Regions from separate parts of the Escherichia sp. HH091_1A genome, predicted to be linked through region 1. Evidence: predicted binding sites of a transcription regulator. Region 1 holds the regulator's gene; each other region holds the start of a gene.
What was found. Region 1 encodes PhoB, which activates phosphate uptake and scavenging genes when phosphate is short. Its sites were predicted from a motif close to CTGTCATAAAACTGNCNNAT; they were not measured.
Positions count from the first base shown of each region.

Region 2: a site for PhoB is predicted at 5,292-5,311, ahead of ugpB (sn-glycerol-3-phosphate ABC transporter substrate-binding protein UgpB). Genes of this name have one in related genera too.
Region 3: a site for PhoB is predicted at 4,935-4,954, ahead of kdgR (DNA-binding transcriptional regulator KdgR). Genes of this name have one in related genera too.
Region 4: a site for PhoB is predicted at 3,015-3,034, ahead of pstS (phosphate ABC transporter substrate-binding protein PstS). Genes of this name have one in related genera too.

Region 1 covers NZ_AP025747.1:488,052-495,308, reverse strand. The annotation lists gene brnQ (branched-chain amino acid transporter carrier protein BrnQ) at 1-360, opposite strand, end outside; gene phoR (phosphate regulon sensor histidine kinase PhoR) at 767-2,062, opposite strand; gene phoB (phosphate response regulator transcription factor PhoB) at 2,120-2,809, opposite strand; gene sbcD (exonuclease subunit SbcD) at 2,999-4,201, shown strand; gene sbcC (exonuclease subunit SbcC) at 4,198-7,257, shown strand, end outside.
Region 2 covers NZ_AP025747.1:4,219,160-4,226,416, forward strand. The annotation lists gene QUF14_RS21190 (DUF2756 family protein) at 1-233, shown strand, start outside; gene ugpQ (glycerophosphodiester phosphodiesterase) at 220-963, opposite strand; gene ugpC (sn-glycerol 3-phosphate ABC transporter ATP binding protein UgpC) at 960-2,030, opposite strand; gene ugpE (sn-glycerol-3-phosphate ABC transporter permease UgpE) at 2,032-2,877, opposite strand; gene ugpA (sn-glycerol-3-phosphate ABC transporter permease UgpA) at 2,874-3,761, opposite strand; gene ugpB (sn-glycerol-3-phosphate ABC transporter substrate-binding protein UgpB) at 3,859-5,175, opposite strand; gene livF (high-affinity branched-chain amino acid ABC transporter ATP-binding protein LivF) at 5,573-6,286, opposite strand; gene livG (high-affinity branched-chain amino acid ABC transporter ATP-binding protein LivG) at 6,288-7,055, opposite strand; gene livM (branched chain amino acid ABC transporter permease LivM) at 7,052-7,257, opposite strand, start outside.
Region 3 covers NZ_AP025747.1:2,201,857-2,209,113, forward strand. The annotation lists gene QUF14_RS10950 (DUF986 family protein) at 1-83, shown strand, start outside; gene mntP (manganese efflux pump MntP) at 512-1,078, shown strand; gene rlmA (23S rRNA (guanine(745)-N(1))-methyltransferase) at 1,075-1,884, opposite strand; gene cspE (transcription antiterminator/RNA stability regulator CspE) at 2,050-2,259, opposite strand; gene QUF14_RS10970 (DUF2627 domain-containing protein) at 2,272-2,415, opposite strand; gene QUF14_RS10975 (YebO family protein) at 3,085-3,372, opposite strand; gene mgrB (PhoP/PhoQ regulatory lipoprotein MgrB) at 3,447-3,590, opposite strand; gene QUF14_RS10985 (YobH family protein) at 3,749-3,988, shown strand; gene kdgR (DNA-binding transcriptional regulator KdgR) at 4,132-4,923, opposite strand; gene QUF14_RS10995 (MFS transporter) at 5,100-6,473, shown strand; gene htpX (protease HtpX) at 6,519-7,257, opposite strand, start outside.
Region 4 covers NZ_AP025747.1:4,569,862-4,577,118, reverse strand. The annotation lists gene lpfC-O113 (long polar fimbrial usher protein LpfC-O113) at 1-1,792, shown strand, start outside; gene QUF14_RS22800 (fimbrial protein) at 1,802-2,875, shown strand; gene pstS (phosphate ABC transporter substrate-binding protein PstS) at 3,121-4,161, shown strand; gene pstC (phosphate ABC transporter permease PstC) at 4,247-5,206, shown strand; gene pstA (phosphate ABC transporter permease PstA) at 5,206-6,096, shown strand; gene pstB (phosphate ABC transporter ATP-binding protein PstB) at 6,187-6,960, shown strand; gene phoU (phosphate signaling complex protein PhoU) at 6,975-7,257, shown strand, end outside.

The DNA of each region.
Region 1 (7,257 bases):
CAGCGCGGAGTCACCCGTCAGGGGCGCAATGCCCACTTCAAAGGAGACGGTGGCTGTACGCGGCGTGGCGAACAACGGCCCTACAGCCAGGTAGCAAACCGTTGCCAGCAGTACGCCAGCGACTTTACCAATTGGCGTGCTGAGGCTGTCAACACCACCGCCAACTTTCGCCAGCGCCACCACCGTTAATACCGGCAGGCCAACGGCAGTAATGAGGAAGCCGAATGCCGCAGTCCAGACGTGTTCGCCTGCCTGCAAGCCGACCATTGGAGGGAAAATGATGTTACCTGCGCCGACGAACAACGCAAATGTCATAAAGCCCAGAGCGATGATATCGCGCGATCTTAATTGATGGGTCATAAATCATACTGCCTGTGGATGTGGTGTTGTAACGTTAAATTTTTGTGCCAATCCCTGGGGATGATACAGCGGTATATTTAAACAATTTTAGCGGGAAATACTCCCAACCAGGCGCGGCGAAGAATAGTTTTTCGATTTACCGCGTGAATGCAGTCAGTATGACAGCACCTGAAGCGCAATTTAAACGCTTATAACGTTTTAAAGCAAGAAGGGATCTAAAAACCAGAGGTATATAGCGATAAGAAATCACCAACCAGTATAAAACACTATTTCCGTGAAAAAGACATGGCTAATCATGCGAACAAAAAATCACCAGCCGTTGTAAAATCTAACGCCCGTATTTTGACTGCAAAGAAAATAAGCCAGCATCAGCTGGCTTATGGCAATAAAAGATGACAAAGGCGGATTATTCGCTGTTTTTGGCAATTAAACGTTCCGGGATAACAAAACTGAAACGCGTACCTTTTCCCACCGTACTCTCAATATGCAGGCGACTTTCGTGATGATTCACCGCATGTTTCACGATCGCTAACCCTAATCCGCTACCGCCAGTTTGTCGGGAACGTGCTTTATCAACGCGATAAAAACGCTCGGTCAGGCGCGGAATATGCTCCGGTGCGATGCCCGGTCCATTATCTTCAACGCTAAATTCGGCACCGTGCGGCACTCGCTGCCAGCGTACGGTGATATGCGTACCTTCCGGCGTATGATTCACGGCGTTATAAACCAGGTTAGAAATCGCGCTGCGAAGTTGGTCTTCGTTGCCAGACACCTTGAGGTCGTTATCTATTTCAAAGGTAAATGTCTGTCTCTGCTGGCTCAGAGTCTGGGCCTCACGCTCAACGACCCGCAGCATCATCGGCACATCAACCTTTTCATTAAGCAACTGCGTTGGCGCGGCTTCTATTTTTGACAGCGTCAGTAACTGCTTCACCAGCCCTTCCATCCGCTGGGTCTGCTCGCGCATGGTGTGCAACGCTTTTTCACGTACCGCACCTTGCAGTGGTTGCTCATCCATCATCTCCAGGTAACCCTGTAACACTGTCAATGGCGTACGCAACTCATGGCTCACGTTGGCAAAAAAGTTACGCCGCGCCCCTTCCAGTTGATGCATTTGCGTGACATCACGCGCCACCATCAGCAACTGTTTGTGGGTATAAGGCATGACGCGAATTTCCAGATGCCGCCCGGTATTGAGCACCAGATTGAGCGGGCGAGAAAAATCACGCGTTTTCAGATATTGCGTAAACTCCGGATAACGCAGCAGATTAAGGATGTTCTGCCCATTATCTTCCGGCCAGCGCAAACCAAGAATTTGTTGCGCCAGACCATTACACCAGAAAATACCGCCCTCTTCCGTGGTCAGCACCACCGCATCAGGCAGCGACTCCGCGCCGCTACGAAAGCGTTTAATCAGATTGCCCAGTTCGCGGCGACGTTTTTTATTACGCAGCTGCATCTGGTGTAAGCCGTATAGCAGCGGTTCCCAGCTACCACGCCCCGGAGGCGGGGTCATACTGCGATCCACCCACAGCCACCATGAAAGGCGCAATAAATTCCAAAAATGCCAGATAAGCAGTCCTGTTACCGATGCCAGCAAAAACCAAGGCAGGTAACCAAAAAATGCACCCAGGATGAAAGCCGGGAGGCAGCAAAGTAGCAGCTCCAGCACCAGCCTTTTCCACGACAGCCGTTCCAGCACGTAAGATACTCCAGTTAAGAAATCATAAGCCCTGCTCTGCGTCCGATGAGCAAGGCGTTAAAAGCGGGTTGAAAAACGATATCCTGTACCGCGTACGGTCTGCACCATGCGGTCATGTCCGCCGGGCTCCAGTGCCTTACGCAGGCGACGAATGTGAACATCGACCGTGCGGTCTTCCACATATACGTTGGTTCCCCAGACGTGGTTTAACAGCTGCTCGCGGCTGTACACGCGCTCGGGATGTGTCATAAAAAAGTGCAGCAGTTTAAATTCTGTCGGCCCCATCTCCAGCGGTTCTTCGCCCGCCATCACCCGGTGAGATGTCGGGTCGAGACTGAGCCCCTGCATCTCGATCACCTCTTCCACCGCCATTGGCGAAATACGGCGCATTACCGCTTTGATTCGCGCCACCAGTTCCTTCGGCGAAAACGGCTTGGTGATATAGTCATCCGCACCGGTTTCAAGGCCGCGCACGCGATCTTCTTCTTCCCCTCTGGCGGTCAGCATCACCACTGGAATATCTCGGGTCATCGACTCGCGCTTGAGGTGTTTGATGAACTGGATACCGGAGCCGCCAGGTAACATCCAGTCAAGGAGAATTAAATCCGGCCAGGGTTCATTCAGTTGATTCACAGCACTGTCATAATCTTCCGCTTCGACCGGCTGAAAGCCATTTTGTTCGAGCACGAAGCAGACCATTTCGCGAATTGGAGCTTCATCTTCTACGACCAGAATACGTCTCGCCATGATTTGCCCTGTTGTAATAAATAGGTTGCGATCATTAATGCGACGTCATTATGCGTCAGATTTATGACAGATTTATGAAAAGCACGTCGCACATATCTTCAGGTAGTTGATTTCCGTGGCGCAGAAAAAAGCAAATGGCACATCTGTTTGGGTATAATCGCGCCCATGCTTTTTCGCCAGGGAATCGTTATGCGCATCCTTCACACCTCAGACTGGCATCTCGGCCAGAACTTCTACAGTAAAAGCCGCGAAGCTGAACACCAGGCCTTTCTTGACTGGCTGCTGGAAACAGTGCAAACCCATCAGGTGGATGCGATTATTGTTGCCGGTGATGTTTTCGATACCGGATCACCGCCCAGTTACGCCCGCACGTTATACAACCGTTTTGTTGTCAATTTACAGCAAACGGGCTGTCATCTGGTGGTACTGGCAGGAAACCATGACTCGGTCGCCACGCTGAATGAATCGCGCGATATCATGGCGTTCCTCAATACTACCGTGGTCGCCAGCGCCGGACATGCGCCGCAAATCTTGCCTCGTCGCGACGGGACGCCAGGCGCAGTGCTGTGCCCCATTCCTTTTTTACGCCCGCGTGACATTATTACCAGCCAGGCGGGGCTTAACGGTATTGAAAAACAACAACATTTGCTGGCGGCTATTACCGATTATTACCAACAACATTATGCCGATGCCTGCAAACTGCGCGGCGATCAGCCTCTGCCCATCATCGCCACGGGGCATTTAACGACCGTTGGTGCCAGCAAAAGTGACGCCGTGCGTGACATTTATATTGGCACGCTGGACGCCTTCCCGGCACAAAACTTTCCGCCAGCCGACTACATCGCGCTCGGGCATATTCACCGCGCACAGATTATTGGCGGCATGGAACATGTTCGCTATTGCGGTTCCCCCATTCCACTGAGTTTTGATGAATGCGAAAAAAGTAAATATGTCCATCTGGTGACATTTTCAAACGGCAAATTAGAGAGCGTGGAAAACCTGAGCGTGCCGATAACGCAACCGATGGCGGTACTGAAAGGCGATCTGGCGTCGATTACCGAACAGCTGGAACAGTGGCGCGATGTATCACAGGAACCACCTGTCTGGCTGGATATCGAAATCATTACTGATGAGTATCTGCATGATATTCAGCGCAAAATCCAGGCATTAACTGAATCACTGCCTGTCGAAGTATTGCTGGTACGCCGCAGCCGTGAACAGCGCGAGCGTGTGTTAGCCAGCCAACAGCGTGAAACCCTCAGCGAACTCAGCGTCGAAGAGGTGTTTAATCGTCGTCTCGCACTGGAAGAACTGGATGAATCACAGCAGCAACGTCTGCAACATCTTTTCACCACGACGCTGCAGACCCTCGCCGGAGAACACGAAGCATGAAAATTCTCAGCCTGCGCCTGAAAAACCTGAACTCGTTAAAAGGCGAATGGAAGATTGATTTCACCCGCGAGCCGTTCGCCAGCAATGGGCTGTTTGCGATTACCGGCCCAACCGGCGCGGGGAAAACCACCCTGCTGGATGCCATTTGCCTGGCGCTGTATCACGAAACTCCGCGCCTTTCTAACGTTTCACAATCGCAAAATGATCTAATGACCCGCGATACCGCCGAATGTCTGGCGGAAGTGGAGTTTGAAGTCAAAGGTGAAGCGTACCGTGCATTCTGGAGCCAGAATCGGGCGCGTAACCAGCCAGACGGTAATTTGCAGGTGCCGCGCGTAGAGCTGGCGCGCTGTACCGATGGCAAAATTCTCGCTGACAAAGTGAAAGATAAGCTGGAACTGACGGCGACGTTAACCGGACTGGATTACGGGCGTTTCACCCGTTCGATGCTGCTTTCGCAGGGGCAATTTGCTGCCTTCCTGAATGCCAAACCAAAAGAACGCGCGGAATTGCTCGAGGAATTAACCGGCACCGAAATCTACGGGCAAATCTCTGCGATGGTCTTTGAGCAGCACAAATCGGCCCGCACTGAGCTGGAGAAACTGCAAGCGCAGGCCAGCGGCGTCGCGTTATTAGCGCCAGAACAAGTGCAATCGCTGACAGAAAGTTTGCAGGTACTCACTGACGAAGAGAAACAGTTACTCGCCGCGCAGCAGCAAGAACAACAATCGTTAAACTGGTTAACGCGTCTGGACGAATTGCAGCAAGAAGCCAGCCGCCGTCAGCAGGCATTGCAACAGGCGTTAGCCGAAGAAGAAAAAGCGCAACCTCAACTGGCGGCGCTCAGTCTGGCACAACCGGCGCGAAATCTTCGTCCGCACTGGGAACGCATCGCAGAACACACTGCGGCACTGGCGCATACTCGCCAGCAGATTGAAGAAGTAAATACTCGCTTACAGCGCACAATGGCGCTTCGTGCGAGCATTCGCCACCACGCGGCGAAGCAGTCTGCAGAATTACAGCAGCAGCAACAAAGCCTGAATGCCTGGTTACAGGAACACGACCGCTTCCGTCAGTGGAACAACGAACTGGCGGGTTGGCGTGCGCAATTCTCTCAACAAACCAGCGAACGCGAGCATCTGCGGCAGTGGCAGCAACAGTTAACCCATGCAGAGCAAAAACTTAATTCACTTCCGGCGATCTCGTTGACGTTAAGCGCCGATGAAGTTGCTAGCGCCCTGGCGCAACATGCTGAGCAACGCACGCTGCGTCAGCGCCTGGTCGCGCTGCATGGGCAGATTGTTCCCCAACAAAAACGCCTGGCGCAATTACAGGTCGCTATCCAGAATGTCACGCAGGAACAGACGCAACGTAACGCCGCACTTAACGAAATGCGCCAGCGTTATAAAGAAAAAACGCAACAACTTGCCGATGTGAAAACCATTTGCGAGCAGGAAGCGCGCATCAAAACGCTGGAAGCTCAACGTGCGCAGTTACAGGCAGGTCAGCCTTGCCCACTTTGTGGTTCCACCAGCCACCCGGCGGTCGAGGCGTATCAGGCGCTGGAACCGGGCGTTAATCAGGCCCGGCTATTAACGCTGGAAAACGAAGTGAAAAAGCTCGGTGAAGAAGGTGCGGCGCTACGTGGGCAACTGGACGCCTTAACGAAGCAGCTTCAGCGTGATGAGAACGAAGCGCAAAGCCTCCGACAAGATGAGCAAGCACTTACTCAACAGTGGCGAGCTGTCACAGCCAGCCTCAATATCACCTTGCAGCCACAGGACGACATTCAACCGTGGCTGGATGCACAAGATGAACATGAACGCCAGTTGCGGTTACTCAGCCAACGACATGAATTACAAGGGCAGATTGCTGCGCATAATCAACAAATTATCCAGTATCAACAGCAAATTGAACAACGCCAGCTGCAACTCTCTGCGGCATTAGCGAGTAACGCGCTGGCATTGCCACAGGAAAATGAAGAAGAGAGCTGGTTAGCAACACGTCAGCAAGAAGCGCAGAGCTGGCAACAGCGTCAGAACGAATTAACCACGCTGCAAAACCGTATTCAGCAACTGACGCCGATTCTGGATACGTTACCGCAAGGTGATGAGTTACCGCACAGCGAAGAAACAGTGGCACTGGAAAACTGGCGGCAAATTCATGAACAATGTCTCGCGTTACAAAGCCAGCAGCAAACGTTGCAGCAGCAAGGCGTTCTGGCGACACAAAGTCTGCAAAAAGCCCAGGCGCAGTTTGACACCGCGCTACAGGCCAGCGTCTTTGACGATCAACAGGCGTTCCTTGCAGCACTGATGGATGAACAAACACTAACGCAACTGGAACAGCTCAAACAGAATCTGGAAAACCAGCGCCGTCAGGCGCAAACGTTGACCGCTCAGACAGCAGAAACGCTGGTACAGCATCAGCATCACCGACCTGACGGGTTAGATCTCACTATGACGATGGAACAGATTAAACAAGAGTTAGCGCAAACTCACCAAAAGTTGCGTGAAAACACCACGAGTCAGGGCGAGATTCGTCAACAGCTGAAACAGGATGCGGAAAACCGTCAGCAACAACAAACCTTAATGCAGCAAATTGCTCAAATGACGCAGCAGGTTGAGGACTGGGGATATCTGAATTCGCTAATAGGTTCCAAAGAGGGCGATAAATTCCGTAAGTTCGCCCAAGGGCTGACGCTGGATAATTTAGTCCATCTCGCTAATCAGCAACTGACTCGCCTGCATGGGCGCTATCTGTTACAGCGCAAAGCCAGCGAGGCGCTGGAAGTCGAGGTTGTCGATACCTGGCAGGCAGACGCGGTACGCGATACCCGTACGCTTTCTGGCGGCGAAAGTTTTCTCGTCAGTCTGGCGCTGGCCCTGGCACTTTCGGATCTGATCAGCCATAAAACGCGTATTGACTCGCTGTTCCTCGATGAAGGTTTCGGCACGCTGGATAGCGAAACGCTGGATACCGCCCTTGATGCGCTGGATGCCCTGAACGCCAGCGGCAAAACCATCGGTGTGATTAGCCACGTTGAAGCGATGAAA
Region 2 (7,257 bases), 1.7 Mb from region 1:
AAAATCAGCTTAATAGCAACTCGCAGCGGGTATTGCAGTCACAGCCGGGGGAGCTAAATCCCGCCCGGCAGCAAATGCTGCCCAACACCAACGGCGGGATGTTAAACAGCAACCGTAATCCGGATAGTTCGTTGAATCAGCAGCATATGTTGCCGGAGAGGAGAAACGGCGACATGCTGAATCAGCCCAGCACGCCGCAGCCTGATATTCCGTTGAAAACTATTGGGCCGTAAAGTTCGGGCCAATCACATCAATCGCATCGGTACAGATGCAATCCACGCCCCAGCGCAGCAACTCTGCCGCACGCTGGGGTTTGTTGACGGTATAAACCAGAATCCGTAGTCCAGCGTCTTTCAACTGCATCACTCGCGCTTTATCGAGCAACTTATGATTGAGATGAATAGAGACGCAGCCCAGCCGCGTGGTCAGTTCGCGCCAGTCGTCGCGCCACTCATCCAGCAACAAACCGCGCGGCAGTTCCGGTGCAGCCTGGTGTGCGGCTTCTAAAGCATCAATCTCAAACGATGACAGCAGCGGCGGCGTCATACCAGCCCACAGTTCGCGCGCCGCCAGCGATACCATTTTGCCCGTTAATGGACCAGTGCCAGTGGTGGGTTTGATTTCAATATTTGCCATCATCCCATGTTCACGGCAGCGTTCCGCCACCTGCGAAAGCAACGGCAGCGGCTCACCTTTAAACGCTTTGCTGTACCAACTGCCTGCATCCACGCGCAGTAAATCCTGCCAGTTCAGATCGCCCGCGACGCCCCAGCCGTTGCTGGTGCGTTCGAGATTGTCGTCATGAAGCAGGAAGATCTCACCATCTTTCGATAACTTCGCGTCAAATTCGATCATCTTATGACCGTATTTTGCCCCAACGTCGATTGCCGCCAGGGTGTTTTCCGGGGCCAGTTTACCGCCGCCACGGTGGGCGACGATGCGGGGATAAGGCCAGTTACTCATACTCGTTGTCCTGTTTCACCATCAAAAAGATGTAGCTGATTTTCCGGCAGATGCAGCCACAGCGTGCTGCCTGCCGTCGGGCGCTCCTGATGCACCAGTCGCACCACCAGCTTCTGTTCGCCCCAGCGTCCGTGCGCCAGGTTATCTGCGCCGAGGATCTCCAGCGTGTCCATCACCAGCGGTATGCCGCCTTCTGCCTGCGAGCTGAACGCAATATGTTCCGGGCGAATGCCAAGAGTCATTTTACGCCCGGCATACTGACGGTAGCCACCGTTTAGCGGTAGCGCGATACCGCCATCCAGTTCGAAATGCGTGCCTTCGTTATTCACGCGGCCTGTCAGCAGGTTCATCGCCGGACTGCCGATAAAACTCGCCACAAACAGAGTGGCGGGCTTTTCGTAGACTTCAACTGGCGTGCCAATCTGTTCGGCAACGCCGCCGTTCATCACCATTACCCGCTGAGCGAGCGTCATCGCCTCAACCTGATCGTGAGTAACGTAGAGTGAAGTCGTTTTCAGGCGACGGTGCAGTTGTTGCAGCTCAAGGCGCATCTGAACGCGCAGCTTGGCATCGAGGTTAGAGAGCGGCTCATCAAACAGGAACACCGCCGGATCGCGCACAATCGCACGGCCCATCGCTACACGCTGACGCTGACCGCCAGAAAGCTCACGCGGACGGCGCTTGAGCAGGCCATCCAGCTCCAGAATGCGCGCCGCTTCTTTAACACGCTCGGCAATTTGTTGCTTGCCCATGCCGCGAATTTTCAGCCCCCACGCCATGTTTTCTTCGACACTCATATGCGGATAAAGCGCGTAGTTCTGGAACACCATCGCAATCCCGCGATCTTTCGGCTCCATTTCGGTCACGCGTTGGTCGTTAATCCAGATATCGCCTTCGGTGACCCGCTCCAGCCCGGCAACCATGCGCAGCAGCGTGGATTTCCCGCAGCCAGACGGCCCGACCATCACGATAAATTCGCCATCCGCCACATCAAGGGTCAGCGGTTTAATGACCTGGGTTTTGCCATCCCAGCTTTTGGTTACTGCCTGTAATTTCAGTCCTGCCATCTTATTTCTCACTATCGACCAGGCCGCGCACGAAGGCACGCTGCATCACTAAAACAATCACCACCGGAGGGATAAGCGTTAACAACATCGCCGCCATCACCGAATTCCATTCCGTGGTGCCTTCGCCTGTAGCGATCATCCCTTTGATTCCTGCCACGGTGGTGCCGAGATCAACATCGGTAATAATCAACAACGGCCACAAATACTGGTTCCAGCCGTAAATAAAAGTGATCACAAACAGCGCCGCCAGATTGGTTTTCGACAGCGGAAAAACGATGTCGCAAAAGAAACGCATTGGTGACGCGCCGTCGATCCGCGCGGCTTCCACCAGCTCATCCGGCAGCGTCATAAAGAACTGGCGGAACAGGAAGGTAGCAGTTGCCGAGGCCATCAGCGGCAGCGTTAAACCAGCGTAGCTGTCGAGCATGTTCAGGTTGGCGATGACTTCTACTGTCGGGAAGATACGCACTTCAACTGGCAGCATCAGGGTGATAAAAATCATCCAAAAGAAGAGGTTACGCAGCGGAAAACGAAACCAGACAATGGCAAATGCCGAGAGCATCGAGACGGTAATCTTGCCGAGCGTAATGCTGAACGCCATCACGAAGCTGTTAAGCAACATCCGCCAGAACGGCGCGCTATTTGTGCCTACCCCGTTCACCCAGATGTTGTGGATGTTTTCCAACAGATGCGTGCCGGGGATGAGCGTCATCGGCGCGGCGTAGACGGCCTGTTTATCCAGCGTCGCCGCGACAAACGCCACGTACAGCGGGAAGAGGATCACCGCGATCCCGAGGATCAGCATGGTATGGCTGAATATTGTCAGCCACGGACGGTTCTCAATCATTGGTAACGCACCTTGCTTTCAACATAGCGGAACTGCACCACCGTCAGCACGATGACGAGGCACATCAACACCACCGACTGCGCGGCAGACGAAGCCAGATCCAGTCCAGTAAAGCCTTCACGATAGATCTTATAAATCAGCGTCGTGGTGGCCTGAACCGGCCCGCCGGACGTGGCGGCATCGATCACCGGGAAGGTATCGAAGAAGGCGTATACCAGGTTCACCACCAGCAGGAAGAAACTCACCGGCGCAATCAGCGGCAGCGCAATCTTAAAGAAGCGGCGAATCGGGCCTGCACCGTCGATGGCTGCGGCTTCAATCAACGAACGGGGAATGGATTGCAGCGCGGCATAGAAGAACAGAAAGTTGTAGCTGATTTGCTTCCATACTGAGGCAAACACCACCAGGAACATTGCCTGACCGCTGTTTTGCGCATGGTTCCAGTCGTAGCCGAACTCAGCGAGAAAATGAGTGATCAGCCCGCGACCAGGGTTAAACAGGAAGATCCACAATACGGCGGCAACGGCGGGGGCCACGGCATACGGCAGCAGCATTAAGGTTTGATAGAAACGGCTGCCGCGCACGATGTACTCCACCAGCGCCGCGAAGAACAGCGACACCAGCAAACCGCTGACGGTGACAAAGGTGCTGAATTTTATCGTCGTCCAGAAGGAGTCGAGATAGTAGCTGTCATGAAACAGCGTGACGAAGTTATCCAGGCCGACAAACTGGCTGGAAAAGCCAAACGGATCGACGCTTTGTAGCGAGTACCACAACGCTTCGCCCGCAGGCCAGATAAAAAAGATAACGGTGATGATAAGCTGCGGCGCGACCAGCAAATAAGGCAGCCAGCGCGAGCGGAACACCGGACGGGATGATGACATTACGGTTAATTCCTGAACTGTGCCGGATGCGCTTCGCTTATCCGGCCTACACGCGATGCCAGGTCAGATAAGCGAAACGCATCCGACATTTCACTGGTTAAGACTTCGTAGATTTCTCAAAGCGGCGCAGTAACTGGTTCCCACGCTCAACAGCGGTATCCAGCGCCTGCTGTGGCGTCTTCTTACCGGTCCACACGCTTTCCAGCTCTTCATCCACAATCACGCGGATCTGCGGCATATTGCCCAGACGCAGCCCTTTGGTGAACGGCAACGGCGGCTTGTTCAGCATCTGACGCGTCGCGGTATCCGCCCCGGGGTTTTTCTCGTAAAAGCCCTGCTCACGGGTCAGGTCATACGCCGCTTTGGTGATTGGCAGATAACCGGTTTTCTGATGCCACTCGGCAGCGTTTTCTGGCTTCGCGAGGAAGTCGAGGAACTTCGCCACGCCGGTGTAAGTTTCTTTATCTTTGCCCTGCATCACCCACAGGCTGGCCCCGCCGATAATGGCGTTTTGTGGCGCATCTTTCGCATCGGCGTCGTACGGCATCATGCCTACGCCGTAGTTGAATTTGGCGTACTCGCGAATGTTGGCAAGAGAACCCGAAGAGGCGGTCGTCATCGCGCAATCACCGTTATAGAACTTCTCGGTAGATTCATCCTTACGCCCTACGTAACTGAAATCGCCCTTCTTGTTCATCTCTTCGAGCATGGCGATGTGTTTCACCTGCTCCGGCTTGTTGAACTCAAGCACCGCGTCCGTGCCGTCAAAGCCGTTGTTTTTGCTGGCAAACGGCAGACCGTTCCAGGCGCTAAAGTTTTCCAGTTGGATCCAGCCCTGCCAGCCGCTGGCGTAGCCGCTCTTCATACCAGAGGCTTTCAGTTTCGCGGCATAGTCTGCCAGATCCTGCCAGGTTTTCGGCGGCTGTTCCGGGTCTAACCCCGCTTTCTTGAAGGCGTCTTTGTTGTAATAGAGAACGGGAGTCGAGCTGTTGAACGGCTGGGAGAGTAAGTGACCGGTTTTGCTGTCAGAGTAGTAGCCTGAAACCGTCGGCACAAACTGCGACTCATCGAATTGAATCCCCGCTTCTTTAAACACGTCATACACCGGTTTAATGGCTTTCGACGCCATCATGGTGGCGGTGCCAACTTCATAAACCTGCAAAATAGCCGGCGCGTTGCCGGTACGAAATGCGGCAATCCCCGCACTTAAATTCTGTTCGTAGTTGCCTTTATAGGTCGGTACAATTTTGTAATCCGGGTTTTCGGCGTTAAAACGTTGGGCCAGAGAATCCACCTCTTTACCCAGTTCCCCTTCCATAGAATGCCAGAACGGAATGGTCGTCACTGCCTGTGCATTCCCCATTAACGCCAGTCCGAGCGCCAGTGCTGAAGCTGTATAATGTAACGGTTTCATCGTTTATCTCTCTTGTTGTACCGAATGCGCGAATTCACGCGTTTTATGCTCGCGGGGTAACATGACATGCTCGAATTACAGAAAAATAACTTTTTTGTTACATTTGTAAGATAGTAAGGTGTCAGAAAGATGACAAGGCAGTGACGGCGTAGGTGAGGGAAATTGGGAGATGGGGCACGGATAAGCGGGAAAAATAGAAGGTCTGAATCAAACTCTACAGATTGCTCATCGTTTCATGCCGGATGCGGCGTAAACGCCTTATCCGGCCTACAAGATCGTGCAAATTCAATATATTGCAACTCACCCAGTAGGCCTGATAAGCGCAGCGCATCAGGCAATTTTACATTTGTAACCTGTCTCAAAGGAGTCTTTTGACTCCTTATCAATCAACGTGTTATTACCCGCCTAAATACGCACTTCTCACCGCTTCATTCGCCAGTAGCGCGTCGCCGGTATCGGAAAGCACGACATGACCGTTTTCCAGCACATAGCCGCGATCTGCCAGCTTTAGCGCCTGGTTGGCGTTCTGCTCGACGAGGAAGATAGTCATCCCCTGCTCGCGCAGTTGCTCGATGGTGTCGAAAATTTGCTGGATGATAATCGGCGCAAGACCGAGCGATGGCTCATCAAGCAACAATAAACGCGGGTTGCTCATCAGCGCGCGACCAATCGCCAGCATCTGCTGCTCACCGCCGGACATGGTGCCCGCCCGCTGAACACGGCGCTCATGCAGACGTGGAAACAGTTCATAGACCCACTTTATGCGCTCCTGGAACTGGTCGCGTTCAGCAAAAAAGCCGCCCATCGCCAGATTCTCTTCCACCGTCATGCGTGAGAAGACGCGACGTCCTTCCGGGACAATCGCCACCGCTTCGCGCATGATTTTCGCCGTCTGCCAGTCGGTAATGTCTTTATCATCAAACACAATTCGCCCGCTGGTGGCGCGCGGGTCGCCACATAACGTGCCGAGCAAGGTGGTTTTCCCCGCCCCGTTCGCGCCAATCAGCGTGACAATTTCGCCCTGATTGATATGCAGGCTCACCTCATGCAGCGCCTGGATTTTGCCGTAGTGGGCACTGACTTTGTCAAAGGACAACATGACTTTTTCCATCTTATGCCTCACCTAAATAGGCACGGATCACGTCCGGGTTATTACGGATTTGCTCAGGCGTACCGTTTGCCAGTGGCGTCCCCTGATTGACCACGTAAATTCTGTCTGAAATCCCCATCACCAGTTTCATATCGTGTTCAATCAACAAAATAGTGGTGTTGTGATGGTTACGCAGTTCGGCAATCAGCTCATCCAGCTCTTTGGTTTCTTTCGGGTTAAGACCTGCCGCTGGTTCGTCGAGCATTAAAATCTCCGGCTGCGTTACCATGCAGCGGGCGATCTCCAGACGGCGCTGGTCACCGTAGGCCAGGTTACTCGCCTGACGGTTAGCGTGTTCGAGCAAACCAATGCGCTCAAGCCAGGTTGCGGCACGGTCGAGGGCTTCGCTCTGGGCGCGGCGGAAAGAAGGCGTTTTCAACAGGCCGGAGAACAGCCCGGTTTTCAGTTGCTGATGCTGCGCCACCAGCAAGTTTTCAATCACCGTCATTTCACGGAACAGACGCACATGCTGGAAGGTGCGCACCACGCCCATGCGGGCGATTTGCTGGCCGGGCAAACCTTCCAGATGCTGATCGCGCAGTAAAATAGTGCCGCCGGTGGGTTTGTAGAAACCGGTCAGGCAGTTAAAAACCGTGGTTTTTCCGGCACCGTTAGGGCCGATTAACGAGACGATCTCCTGCGGGTACAGTTCAAGATTGACGTTATTCACCGCCAGCAGGCCGCCGAAGCGCATCATCAGGCCGTTAACAGATAATAATGGCTGACTCATGCCTGCTCTCCTTTCGCTGCGCCGTTTTTCAGCTTGAGTTGCGGGCGCGTCATGGGCAGCAAGCCCTGCGGACGCCAGATCATCATCAGCACCATCAAACCACCGAGCATTAACATGCTGTATTCGTTGAAATCACGCATCAACTCTCGCGACACCACCAGCAAAATTGCAGCCAGAATCACCGCAAATTGCGAGCCCATAC
Region 3 (7,257 bases), 1.7 Mb from region 1:
TAGAACAGCGCCGGCTGTTAATCCGCGTTCGAAATATCGACGACCTGGAGAAAATTTATAAACTTCTTGTTTCCATTCAATAAGTTATGAATTTAGCCAAAGCTATGTTTGCTGTATTTTAAATAATCAGACATAGCTTAGGCTATATTATCCCATCCCTTATTTGTTATTTATTTTAACGTTTCATTGATATATAAATCTAAATGAAAATCGTTATCAATTAACTACTGAAATAATATATCCCAACAGTTGTTTTATATTCTAAAAATATGTTAATGTTGCGCCCTCATTTGGGGAGTAGCCGATTTCCAGATTCCGGAAATGTACGTGTCAACATACTCGTTGCAAAACGTGGCACGTACGGACTGAACACTTTCAGTCAGGCGAGACCATATGCACATCAATCGCTATGCCTGCATGAACGCGAAAATCATCGCGGTTTGTTGTTCATGTATGCATGTTTGCTGGGGGCGATGATGTGTTTTATGGATACCCCGGTCAGGACGTTGTCATGAATATCACTGCTACTGTTCTTCTTGCGTTTGGTATGTCGATGGATGCATTTGCTGCATCAATCGGTAAAGGTGCCACCCTCCATAAACCGAAATTTTCTGAAGCTTTGCGAACTGGCCTTATTTTTGGTGCCGTCGAAACCCTGACGCCGCTGATCGGCTGGGGAATGGGCATGTTAGCCAGCCGGTTTGTCCTTGAATGGAACCACTGGATTGCGTTTGTGCTGCTGATATTCCTCGGCGGGCGAATGATTATTGAGGGTTTTCGTGGCGCAGATGATGAAGATGAAGAACCGCGCCGTCGACACGGTTTCTGGCTACTGGTAACCACCGCGATTGCCACCAGCCTGGATGCCATGGCTGTGGGTGTTGGTCTCGCCTTCCTGCAGGTCAACATTATCGCGACCGCATTGGCCATTGGTTGTGCAACCTTGATTATGTCGACATTAGGGATGATGGTTGGTCGCTTTATTGGCTCAATTATTGGGAAAAAAGCAGAAATTCTCGGCGGGTTGGTGCTGATCGGCATCGGCGTCCAGATCCTCTGGACGCACTACCACGGTTAATAAGAGCGCTGCCAGAGGTGAATATTAAAGTCCGTCTGGCAGTCAAACACTTCTTTTGCTGCCAGCGTTTGCCAGACTTCTGGCTTCGCACGCCAGGCAAACGGCGTCATCTGCAATAACGCGACGGCTTCGTCACCGCGAAGACGCATCGGATAACACAACTCATCACTCTGCTGTAATGTAAAACCTTCCAGTTGTTCTGCATGAGGTGCATGAAGATGTACTTCATTGTAAATCAGCCCCTTCAGCTCCATCAAATGTCGCGGTCCCGGCGTAGCTGTAATGATCCAACCGCCGGGCTTCACTACGCGCGCTAATTCTTCTGCTTTACACGGCGCATAGATGCGAATAATGGCGTTCATGCTGGCATCGGCAAACGGCAAACGGTGACTGGAAGCGACACAAAAAGTGACCTGCGGATAGCGTTTTGCCGCAGCTTTGATCGCCACCTTCGAGACATCCAGACCAAACGTGGTGATTTCGGGCAACGCATCGGCAAATGCGTGTGTGTAATACCCTTCACCACAGCCGATATCCAGCACCGCCGTGGCCGTTTCATCAAGCTGTTCCCGCAGTTGGGCAACAATTGCATCACGCAGCGGCTGATAATGTCCGGCATCTAAGAATGCGCGTCGTGCTTGCATCATTTCCGCGCTGTCGCCCGGATCACGAGACCGTTTATGCTGAACGGGCAGCAGATTGACATACCCTTCTTTCGCCATATCAAACTGATGTCGCTGGGGACAGATATAGCTGTTTTTTTCACGCGAAAGAGGCTGATGGCAAAGTGGACAGGAAAACGACATGACAACTCCGGCAGGATACTAAAGGCCGCAAGTGTAACGCGAATCACGCGGCGGGCAAATATCCGAATGCCAGGAGCGAAGATAAAGCAAAGTAAAAAGCCTCGCATTCGACGAGGCTTTATAGCGAGATTGAAGCGTATTCACACTTCAGATCAGTGGATTCGATCAGATAGCTGTTACGTTAACAGCTGCCGGACCTTTCTGGCCGTCCTGAATTTCGAACTCAACGTTCTGACCTTCAGCCAGAGTTTTGAAGCCATTACCCTGGATAGCGGAGAAGTGTACGAACACGTCTTTGCTGCCATCAGCCGGAGTAATGAAGCCAAAACCTTTAGACTCGTTGAACCACTTAACCTGACCTTTAATCTTTGCCATTTGAAAAATTCCTTAGATTGTTTTCTTCGCCCGCAGGCATAACATAGATAAAACTGACACATTACTGCATGAGGCACCAATATAAGGCTCGGCAGAGAAGCGGTATTCAACGTCAACGTGTTTACTCAGGACTTCTTTACTGAAAATGCCACACATAAACAGAACTGTACCTCGTTTAACCCGAAATCTGTTATCACATACAACGTTAATTATGGCAAGCCATTTTTAAACATGTCTCGATCAGACGCACAAATCTCGATACGTCTTCCACTTTTTTTGCACACTTATGCAACGGAATACGCGCCGATATATCATTGTGCTTAACCTTGCCAGTTCAGGCAGATACTTAAACTGACGTATTTTCTAACATAGTTCAATAAGTTCAGTTGTTCCAGGCCAATGGGAGAAGTTATTACATAGTGCGTGCAATATCACATTTTCTGCTATGCAATGAATAAAAAGTTATATCACTTTTTCTCATAAAACAGTCAGTTAACGGCTATCAATCACCCCAAAGAGAAGTCAATCGCCAAAGGTATTGTAAATTTAAAATAAGAAAAATTGATGAATGCGCAAAAAAATCAAGAGAGAAACGTTTCGCTAATAAATAATAACACGCTTAATCACAAATCCGATGTAAACATCCTAATAAATTAATGGGCTAAATATCTTTTTCTGATATCCCGTTACGCAAATAAATAATATGATAATTATTTGAAGTCAGACCAGAGTTTTAATTTGAAGCAGTTGCACCATGACAGTGCGTATAATCAGGATGAATGGAGTAACCCTTCAACGACGGGGTTACTCAAGATTGAGGAAGGATTACCGTTCGGCGACCAGACGAATAATATCTCCGTCTTCAACCGATTTTTGACTCTCAACGGTCTTTTTATCTTCTTTCTCAGGTTCGTTTGCTTCGCACAAACGACGTAACAGTGCATTTTGACGTTTTTGCTGATCCAGCAACGCCTCAAGCAGTTCAATCTGTTCGTTAGTTCGTGAACTGGCACGATTGATAAAAAACCACAAGATGAGCCCGATAAGAAGAACCACCACCGATACAACCAAAGACGCAATGTTCATCACGCCTGAATTTACAACTTCGTTCATTTCACCACCTCTGAGTAGAGGCGCTATTCTACCACTGCTGGAGAGGAAGAAAATCTAGTGCTGAAAAAATGATATCACCACGGGATAAACTGGTTAATGGCACAAATTCCGCTGAAAAATTGTACATCCTGATCGCACATCATGTTGAATACCTGCGCCCAAAGCAGCAAGCAAGCCAACACCACGACAACCAGAACGACCCATCGAAACTTTTTCACTCCAATCTCCGTTTCACCTACCTTATGTCATTAAACTAGCATGTGTTAGTTAAACAGCGCCTAACTATGTCGATATTCGTGCTTTTTCAGAATGAGTCGCTTGCTTCAGCGCATATTGCCGCTACGATTAAGCGAACATAAAAAGAGAAGAGGTTGTAATGCGATTCATCATTCGCACAGCTATGCTGATAGCACTGGTATGGATAGGATTATTACTCAGCGGATATGGCGTTTTGATTGGAAGCAAAGAGAATGCCGCGGGATTAGGTTTGCAATGTACCTATCTGACCGCCAGAGGCACCAGCACGGTACAATACCTGCACACTAAAAGTGGTTTTCTGGGGATAACAGATTGCCCGTTGTTACGTAAAAGCAATATTGTGGTCGATAATGGTTAAGGGTAATAAATAACCAGATTCTCACTCATAAGTAAAATATTCTTATCGCAAGTGCGTTTAATATAACGCCACCTTCAACTTTATTTTTCTCATGCTAAATAAAGAACCTGTCTGTTTGATATTCAGACAGGTTCTTACTCTCATCAGAACGGATAGTCGTGATAACCCATTTGTGCAGAAATTTTGCGCGCCGCGGTATGCAACATTGCGACATATTCCTGTAAACGCTCTTCAGAGAAACGCAACGTCGGGAAGGAGATGCTCAGACCGGCAATGACCACGCCAAAGCGATCAAATACCGGAACCGCAATGCAACGCAGTCCTTCTTCCTGCTCTTCGTTATCTTCGCCATACCCCTGCTCGCGCACCTGGTCCAGAACGGGTAATAACGCTTCTGTACTGGTGATGGTCCGTTCGGTACTGCGTTTATACTCCACGCCCTCAAGAATTTGCTTCACTTCATCGCGATCGCGCCATGCCAGCAGTACCTTACCAATCGCGGTGCTGTACAGCGGATTACGACGCCCAATCCGTGAATACATGCGCAAATTGTACATAGAGTCAATTTTGTGGATGTAAACAATACTGTCTTCGTCCAGAGCACCGAGGTGGATCGTTTCTTTGGTCAGGCGGGAGATCTCACGCATCTGGATATCTGCACTACGAATTAAATCGACGTTTTGTAACGCACGAGCGCCCAGTTCAAACAATTTCAGGGTCAGCGAATATTTCTCCGACTCCCCTTCCTGCGCCACATAACCCAAGGTTTTCATGGTCTGTAAAAAGCGATAAACGGTGCTTTTTGACATCATGACGCGCTGCGACAGCTCGGTTATCCCTATTTCGCGCTCTTCACCCAGCGCCTGCAAAATGCCAAAAACTTTCAGCACGGAAGATACAGAATCAGGCTGTTTATCCAGATCTGCGTTAGCCATTTATCACCTCATTGCGAGTGTTTTATAAAAATCAGAACTGTTTTTTATTATAATTTCGCACCTGGGTGGTCGCAATCCATCTTTTGCCGGTTAGTTACAATTCTGCGACATCCACCGTGAATATCAGTGCTAGAATCTTACCCCTGTTGATTATTCACCAAAGATATAAAATTCCTATGCCAAAAGTTCAGGCCGACGGCCTGCCGTTGCCCCAGCGATACGGTGCGATATTAACCATTGTGATTGGTATTTCGATGGCTGTGCTTGACGGCGCAATCGCCAACGTCGCCTTGCCAACAATCGCCACAGACCTTCATGCCACACCGGCCAGTTCCATCTGGGTAGTGAACGCCTATCAAATCGCCATTGTCATCTCCCTGCTCTCGTTTTCGTTTCTGGGCGATATGTTTGGCTATCGACGTATTTATAAATGCGGTCTGGTCGTTTTTCTGTTGTCTTCACTGTTCTGTGCCCTTTCTGATTCGCTACAAATGCTCACCCTTGCGCGTGTCATACAAGGTTTCGGCGGTGCAGCGTTGATGAGCGTTAATACCGCACTTATCCGCCTGATCTATCCACAACGTTTTCTGGGTAGAGGGATGGGCATAAACTCGTTTATTGTTGCCGTCTCTTCTGCTGCCGGGCCGACAATTGCTGCAGCAATCCTCTCCATCGCATCCTGGAAATGGTTATTTTTAATCAACGTACCGTTGGGTATTATCGCCCTGCTTCTGGCCATGCGTTTTCTGCCACCCAATGGCTCTCGTGCCAGTAAACCCCGTTTCGACCTGCCCAGCGCCGTGATGAACGCGTTAACCTTCGGCCTGCTTATTACTGCATTGAGTGGTTTCGCTCAGGGGCAATCGCTGACGTTGATTGGCGCGGAACTGGTGGTAATGGTTGTCGTTGGTATTTTCTTTATTCGCCGCCAGCTTTCTCTTCCCGTACCGCTGCTACCGGTGGATTTACTGCGTATCCCGCTGTTTTCACTTTCTATTTGCACATCTGTTTGCTCTTTCTGCGCACAAATGCTGGCAATGGTTTCCCTACCCTTTTACCTGCAAACCGTGCTCGGGCGTAGTGAAGTCGAAACAGGTTTACTTCTGACACCGTGGCCGTTAGCAACAATGGTGATGGCTCCGCTGGCAGGCTATTTGATTGAACGCGTACATGCAGGATTGCTGGGTGCTTTAGGGTTGTTCATCATGGCTGCGGGGCTTTTTTCCCTGGTTCTGCTGCCCGCGTCACCTGCGGATATCAATATTATCTGGCCGATGATCTTATGTGGCGCTGGATTTGGCTTATTCCAGTCACCCAATAACCACACCATTATTACCTCCGCTCCGCGCGAACGTAGCGGTGGGGCCAGTGGCATGTTAGGGACGGCTCGTCTATTGGGTCAGAGTAGTGGCGCGGCGCTGGTGGCGCTGATGCTAAATCAGTTTGGTGATAATGGTACACACGTCTCGCTGATGGCTGCGGCTATTCTGGCAGTGATTGCTGCCTGTGTCAGTGGCTTACGTATTACCCAGCCACGATCCAGGGCATAAAAAAAGCGCGTCGATCAGGACGCGCTTTTTAGTATTTACTTCATATTACTTCAGGTATTCACCCGTACGCAGAGCTTCAATACGTTTATCCAGCGGCGGGTGAGTCATGAACAACTCACTGAGCGATTTCGACTTCCCGTTAATACAGAAAGCCATCATGCTGGTTGCTTCTTGTGGTTCATAGCTGGTTTTCAGGCGTTGCAGCGCGGCAATCATTTTCTCACGACCAACCAGTTTTGCTGAACCCGCATCGGCGTGGAATTCACGGTGACGCGAGAACCACATGGTGATAATGCTCGCCAGAATACCAAACACCAGTTCCAGCACCGTCGCGACGGCAAAGTAGATCAGCGGGTTGCCGTTGCTCTCTTCACCTTCATCACGATTTCCGCCCATAAAACCCGCAGCAAGCTGCGCCAGAATACGGGAAATAAAGATAACGAAGGTGTTCACCACGCCCTGAATCAGCGTCATGGTGACCATATCACCATTGGCGATGTGACTGATTTCGTGAGCAATTACCGCCTCAGCTTCATCCGGGCTCATGTTCTGCAGCAAACCGGTGCTGACAGCAACCAGAGAGGCATCACGGCGCGCACCGGTTGCAAAAGCGTTGATGTCCGGCGCATGGTAGATAGCCACTTGCGGCATAGCGATCCCCGCCTGACGAGCCTGGGTTGCTACAGTATTGACCAGCCAACGTTCCCTTTCGTTACGCGGTTGCTCGATCACTTCCCCGCCAACAGATCGTAATGCCATCCATTTGGACATCAGAAGCGAAACG
Region 4 (7,257 bases), 1.4 Mb from region 1:
GTGGACGGCGAGCGATATTTTCGACAGCACGCAAATCCGTGGTGCACGACTTTATACTGATAAAGATATGTTACCCGCCAGCCAGAATGGCTTCGCGCCTGTGGTTCATGGGATTGCAAAATCCAACGCCACCGTCATCATTCGACAGAACGGCTACGTAATTTATCAGTCAGCCGTGCCACAAGGTGCCTTTGAAATCACCGACCTCAATACTGCCAGCTCAGGCGGCGACCTGGACGTGACTATCAAGGAAGAAGATGGTAGTGAACAACGATTCACCCAGCCTTATGCGTCGCTGGCAATCCTCAAACGTGAAGGTCAGACCGATGTAGATGTTAGCGTGGGGGAGCTGCGCGATGAAGATGGTTTTACTCCTGACGTGCTTCAGGCACAGATCCTTCATGGCTTGCCCCACGGTTTTACCTTGTATGGTGGCGTACAGGCTGCTGAAAAGTATGGTTCTGTTGCTTTGGGGGTAGGTAAAGATCTCGGTTCTCTGGGAGCCATCTCTTTAGATGCGACACATGCCAGAGCGAAATTTGCAGATGATGATACGGAAACGGGTCAGTCATATCGTTTTCTGTATTCAAAACGTTTTGACGATACAGACACCAGCTTACGCCTGGTTGGCTATCGTTACTCCACCGAAGGCTACTATACCCTCAATGAATGGGCATCCCGGCAAAATAGTCCAGAAGATTTCTGGCAAACCGGAAACCGTCGCAGCCGTGTGGAAGGAACGTTAACGCAATCGCTGGGCAGAGATTATGGCAACTTATACCTGACATTAAGCCGCCAGCAATATTGGCACACAGATGATGTCGAACGATTAATCCAATTTGGTTACAGCAGTAGCTGGAAGCGACTCTCGTGGAACGTCTCGTGGAGTTATTCCAATACGGCCCGGCAAGGGACGAGTAATAGTTATGCCAGTGATAACACCAGCGAACAAATCTACATGCTCTCTTTATCAGTTCCATTATCGGGCTGGTGGGGAAATAGTTATGCCACCTATTCGGTTTCGCAAAATGATGATTCTGGTAGCTCGCATCAACTTGGCCTAAGCGGTACGGCGCTGGAGAAAAATAATCTCTCCTGGAATCTCATGCAGTCCTATAACAGCCGCGATGATCAAGTAGGCGGTAATATGTCGCTGACCTATGACGGTACCTACGGCACGTTAAACGGCAGTTATAACTACAGCCAAAATTCTCAGCGACTCAATTATGGTATCCGGGGGGGTATTTTGGCGCACAGTGAAGGGATAACGTTTAGCCAGGAACTGGGTGAAACCATTGCCCTTATTAAAGCACCGGGAGCCGCAGGTCTGGAAATTGATAATATGCGCGGGGCGGCAACAGACTGGCGTGGTTACACGGTTAAGACACAGCTAAATCCTTATGATGAAAACCGGGTAGCGATCAGCGACAACTATTTCTCTAAGTCGAATGTTGAACTCGATAATACCGTCGTTACGATGGTTCCTACCCGCGGCGCGGTGGTTAAAGCGGAGTTTGTGACGCATGTGGGTTACCGCGTTCTCTTCAGAGTGGTAAATGCAAATGGTAAACCGGCACCTTTTGGCGCCATTGCCTCAGTTCAAAACGCAAGTACCGCCGATTCAGGAATAGTCGGTGATTCTGGTGAGCTTTATCTCTCGGGTCTGTCAGATAAAGGGCAGGTCACTTTATCCTGGGGAGGAGACGCAGTCACGAAATGTACCTTTGGCTACTCACTTTCCGTACCAGAAAATGAGAATGGTTTAATTGAACAGAGTGTCACCTGTAAATAAAGGTTTTTTATGAAAAATAATATTCTGGTGTGGTGTTTTTCTATTGTTGCCATTTTTTACACGAGTACGACTCTTGCGGCTCCTAAAGGTATCTGTACTCCGGATAATGGCGTTTTTCATAGCGTGCTTGATTTTCCTGGATATGTTATTACGGCAGCTCAAAATAAAGCGGGGGGCACATTTAATACGACAGTAACTAATGGTGGGTCTTATCCGGCACACTGTCATTGTGATACTGGAACAGCCGGTGAATTTCCCTATATTTACTACACGGCAAGAATAAATGAATCTTTAAGTTATGCAGGCGTTCATTCTAATTTAAATTACTATAATCTTAATTCTCATCTTGATGTAGGTATGGCAATCGATCTTTTGGGAGTCGGATTTGTTAATGCACCATTCGAGTATCATGCTAACAATCCCTCTGGAACAACAGTATATAAGTGTAGTAGAGTCGACCCATTAAGTATTTCCAGTGGCGCTAAGGCTCAGGTTTATTTTTATATCAAAAAGCCATTTGCAGGAAAGTTAATTATTCCCGAGACGCTTATCGCAAAGTTGTATGGAACTATCAGTCGTGATACACCGGTTGATTATTCTAAACCGATGGCTGATGTTTATATTCGTGGAGACATTACTGCACCACAAAGTTGTGAAATTAATAGTTTGCAGCCTATTAATTTTGATTTTAGTACTATTCCAGCCTCAGATTTTTCATCTGTTGTCGGGAGTGCTGTGTCAGCGCATAAAATCACCAAAACTGTCACCATTAAGTGTGAGTATTTAGGAATACTGAATACGGATGATATCACTACCTCTTTTTACGCTACTGAATCCAGTAGCGATAATTCAATGGTTGTAACATCAAACCCAAATGTAGGGGTAAAAATCTACGATAAAAATAACAGGGAAATCAAGGTCAACGGTGGAGAACTGTCAACTGATATGGGAGCAACAAGCGTTTATGGCGAGAAAGCTGGCAGCGTGACGTTTTCTGCTGCGCCTGCGAGCCTCACGGGTGCTCGACCCGCGCCAGGAACATTTACTGCTACGGCAACAATTACCATCGAAATTGTTCGCTAATCAAACTGACAGCGGTGCTCAACGCGCCGTTGTCATCAGACACCTCTTTCTAACCTATTTGCACATGACATGACAAAAAGATGACATGAGTTTTTTTTGTCTGGTTATAAAAATCAATAAATTACGCATAAATCTCGTTGTGTCATAAAACTGTCATAAACCTTACATATAACTGTCACCTGTTTGTCCTATTTTGCTTCTCGTAGCCAACAAACAATGCTTTATGAATCCTCCCAGGAGACATTATGAAAGTTATGCGTACCACCGTCGCAACTGTTGTCGCCGCGACCTTATCGATGAGCGCTTTCTCTGTGTTTGCAGAAGCAAGCCTGACAGGTGCAGGTGCAACCTTCCCTGCGCCGGTGTATGCCAAATGGGCTGACACTTACCAGAAAGAAACCGGTAATAAAGTTAACTACCAGGGTATCGGTTCTTCCGGCGGCGTAAAACAGATTATCGCCAACACCGTTGATTTCGGTGCTTCTGACGCGCCGCTGTCTGACGAAAAACTGGCTCAGGAAGGTCTGTTCCAGTTCCCAACCGTAATTGGCGGCGTGGTGCTGGCGGTTAACATTCCGGGGCTAAAATCTGGCGAACTGGTGCTGGATGGTAAAACCCTCGGTGACATCTACTTGGGCAAAATCAAAAAGTGGGATGATGAAGCCATCGCCAAACTGAATCCGGGTCTGAAACTGCCTTCACAGAACATTGCTGTAGTGCGCCGCGCAGATGGCTCCGGGACTTCCTTCGTCTTCACCAGCTACCTGGCAAAAGTGAACGAAGAATGGAAAAACAACGTTGGTACTGGCTCTACCGTAAAATGGCCGATCGGTCTGGGCGGTAAAGGTAACGACGGTATCGCCGCGTTCGTTCAGCGTCTGCCGGGTGCAATTGGTTACGTTGAATATGCTTACGCTAAGCAGAACAACCTGGCGTACACAAAATTGATCTCCGCTGATGGTAAACCGGTTAGTCCGACCGAAGAAAACTTCGCTAATGCAGCAAAAGGCGCAGACTGGAGCAAAACATTCGCTCAGGATCTGACCAACCAGAAAGGCGAAGATGCATGGCCTATCACTTCTACCACCTTCATTCTGGTCCACAAAGATCAGAAGAAACCTGAGCAGGGTGTAGAAGTGCTGAAGTTCTTCGACTGGGCGTACAAAACCGGGGCTAAACAGGCTAACGACCTGGATTACGCCAGCCTGCCGGATAGCGTAGTTGAACAAGTTCGCGCTGCGTGGAAGACCAATATTAAAGACAGTAGCGGCAAGCCACTGTACTAATAAAACACCATGCCGGATAAGGCATTAACAGCTTATCCGGCATTACAAAATGACTTTGTAAACGCGTTTAACTGAAGAGTAACTTATGGCTGCAACCAAGCCTGCTTTTAACCCTCCGGGTAAAAAGGGCGACATAATTTTCAGCGTGCTGGTAAAACTGGCGGCGCTGATTGTGCTATTGATGTTGGGTGGCATTATTGTCTCTCTGATCATCTCCTCCTGGCCGAGCATTCAGAAATTTGGTCTGGCTTTCCTGTGGACCAAAGAGTGGGATGCGCCGAATGATATCTACGGGGCGCTGGTGCCGATCTACGGTACTCTGGTGACCTCGTTTATCGCGTTGCTGATCGCCGTCCCGGTGAGTTTCGGTATCGCCCTGTTTCTGACCGAGCTTGCGCCTGGCTGGCTGAAGCGCCCGCTGGGTATCGCCATTGAGTTGCTGGCAGCCATTCCAAGTATCGTTTACGGCATGTGGGGCCTGTTTATCTTTGCGCCGCTGTTCGCCGTTTACTTCCAGGAGCCGGTCGGCAATATCATGTCGAATATCCCGATTGTTGGCGCGCTGTTCTCCGGCCCGGCCTTTGGTATCGGTATCCTCGCGGCAGGCGTGATCCTCGCCATCATGATTATTCCGTACATTGCAGCGGTAATGCGCGATGTATTCGAACAAACTCCGGTGATGATGAAAGAGTCAGCCTACGGTATCGGCTGCACCACCTGGGAAGTTATCTGGCGTATCGTTCTTCCGTTCACCAAAAATGGGGTTATCGGCGGCATCATGCTGGGTCTGGGGCGCGCGCTCGGTGAAACCATGGCGGTGACCTTTATCATCGGTAACACCTACCAGCTCGACAGCGCCTCGCTGTACATGCCGGGCAACAGTATCACCTCTGCGCTGGCGAACGAATTTGCTGAAGCGGAATCCGGTCTGCACGTTGCCGCACTGATGGAACTGGGCCTGATCCTGTTTGTGATTACCTTCATCGTCCTCGCCGCATCGAAGTTTATGATTATGCGCCTGGCTAAGAATGAGGGGGCACGCTAATGGCTATGGTTGAAACGCAAACCACTGCGGCACTGGCAGAATCCCGCCGCAAAATGCAGGCGCGTCGCCGCCTCAAAAACCGTATTGCACTGACGCTCTCAATGGCGACGATGGCTTTCGGTTTGTTTTGGCTGATCTGGATTTTAATGTCCACCATCACTCGCGGTATCGATGGTATGTCGCTGGCGCTGTTCACCGAAATGACGCCGCCGCCAAATACGGAAGGCGGTGGTCTGGCGAACGCCCTGGCGGGTAGCGGCCTGTTAATTTTGTGGGCCACGGTATTCGGTACGCCACTGGGCATTATGGCGGGGATTTACCTGGCGGAATATGGACGTAAATCCTGGCTGGCAGAAGTTATTCGCTTCATTAACGACATTCTGCTCTCCGCGCCGTCGATTGTGGTTGGTCTGTTTGTTTACACCATCGTGGTGGCGCAAATGGAGCACTTCTCCGGCTGGGCGGGCGTGATTGCCCTGGCGTTGTTGCAGGTACCGATTGTTATCCGCACCACTGAGAACATGCTGAAACTGGTGCCGGACAGCCTGCGTGAAGCGGCTTATGCGCTGGGTACGCCGAAGTGGAAGATGATCTCCGCGATTACGCTAAAAGCGTCGGTGTCCGGGATTATGACCGGTATCCTGCTGGCGATTGCCCGTATTGCTGGTGAAACCGCGCCACTGCTGTTTACTGCGCTCTCCAACCAGTTCTGGAGCACGGACATGATGCAGCCGATCGCCAACCTGCCGGTGACGATCTTTAAGTTTGCGATGAGCCCGTTTGCGGAATGGCAACAACTGGCCTGGGCCGGGGTGTTGATTATTACCCTGTGCGTCCTGCTGCTGAACATTCTGGCGCGCGTTGTTTTTGCGAAGAATAAACACGGTTAACACTTTGCCGGATGCGGTGTGAACGCCTTATCCGGCCTACGGTAAGCCTGATTAGCGAAGTGCATCAGGCACGATGAGGAAAAGATTGCAATGAGTATGGTTGAAACTGCCCCGAGTAAAATTCAGGTTCGTAATTTGAACTTCTACTACGGCAAATTCCATGCCCTGAAAAACATCAACCTGGATATCGCCAAAAACCAGGTTACGGCGTTTATCGGGCCGTCTGGCTGCGGTAAATCGACGCTGCTGCGTACTTTCAACAAAATGTTTGAACTGTATCCGGAGCAGCGTGCGGAAGGTGAGATTCTGCTCGATGGCGACAACATCCTGACTAACACTCAGGATATCGCCCTGCTGCGTGCGAAAGTGGGCATGGTGTTCCAGAAACCGACGCCGTTCCCTATGTCCATCTACGACAACATCGCCTTTGGTGTTCGTCTGTTTGAGAAGCTCTCCCGTGCGGATATGGACGAGCGCGTGCAGTGGGCATTGACCAAAGCCGCATTGTGGAACGAAACCAAAGATAAATTGCACCAGAGCGGTTACTCTCTCTCTGGTGGTCAGCAACAGCGTCTGTGCATTGCGCGTGGTATCGCCATTCGCCCGGAAGTGCTGCTGCTCGACGAACCGTGTTCGGCGCTCGACCCTATCTCTACCGGGCGTATTGAAGAGCTGATCACCGAACTGAAGCAGGATTACACCGTAGTGATCGTCACCCACAACATGCAGCAGGCTGCGCGTTGTTCCGACCACACGGCGTTTATGTACCTGGGCGAATTGATTGAGTTCAGCAACACGGACGATCTGTTCACCAAACCAGCGAAGAAACAAACAGAAGACTACATCACCGGTCGTTACGGTTGATTCAGGAGTGCGTTATGGACAGTCTCAATCTTAATAAACATATTTCCGGCCAGTTCAACGCCGAACTGGAAAGCATCCGCACGCAGGTGATGACCATGGGCGGCATGGTGGAGCAGCAGCTTTCTGATGCAATCACCGCGATGCATAACCAGGACAGCGATCTGGCGAAGCGGGTGATCGAAGGCGACAAGAACGTCAACATGATGGAAGTGGCGATCGATGAAGCCTGCGTGCGCATTATCGCCAAACGTCAGCCGACGGCGAGCGACCTGCGTCTGGTGATGGTGATCAGCAAAA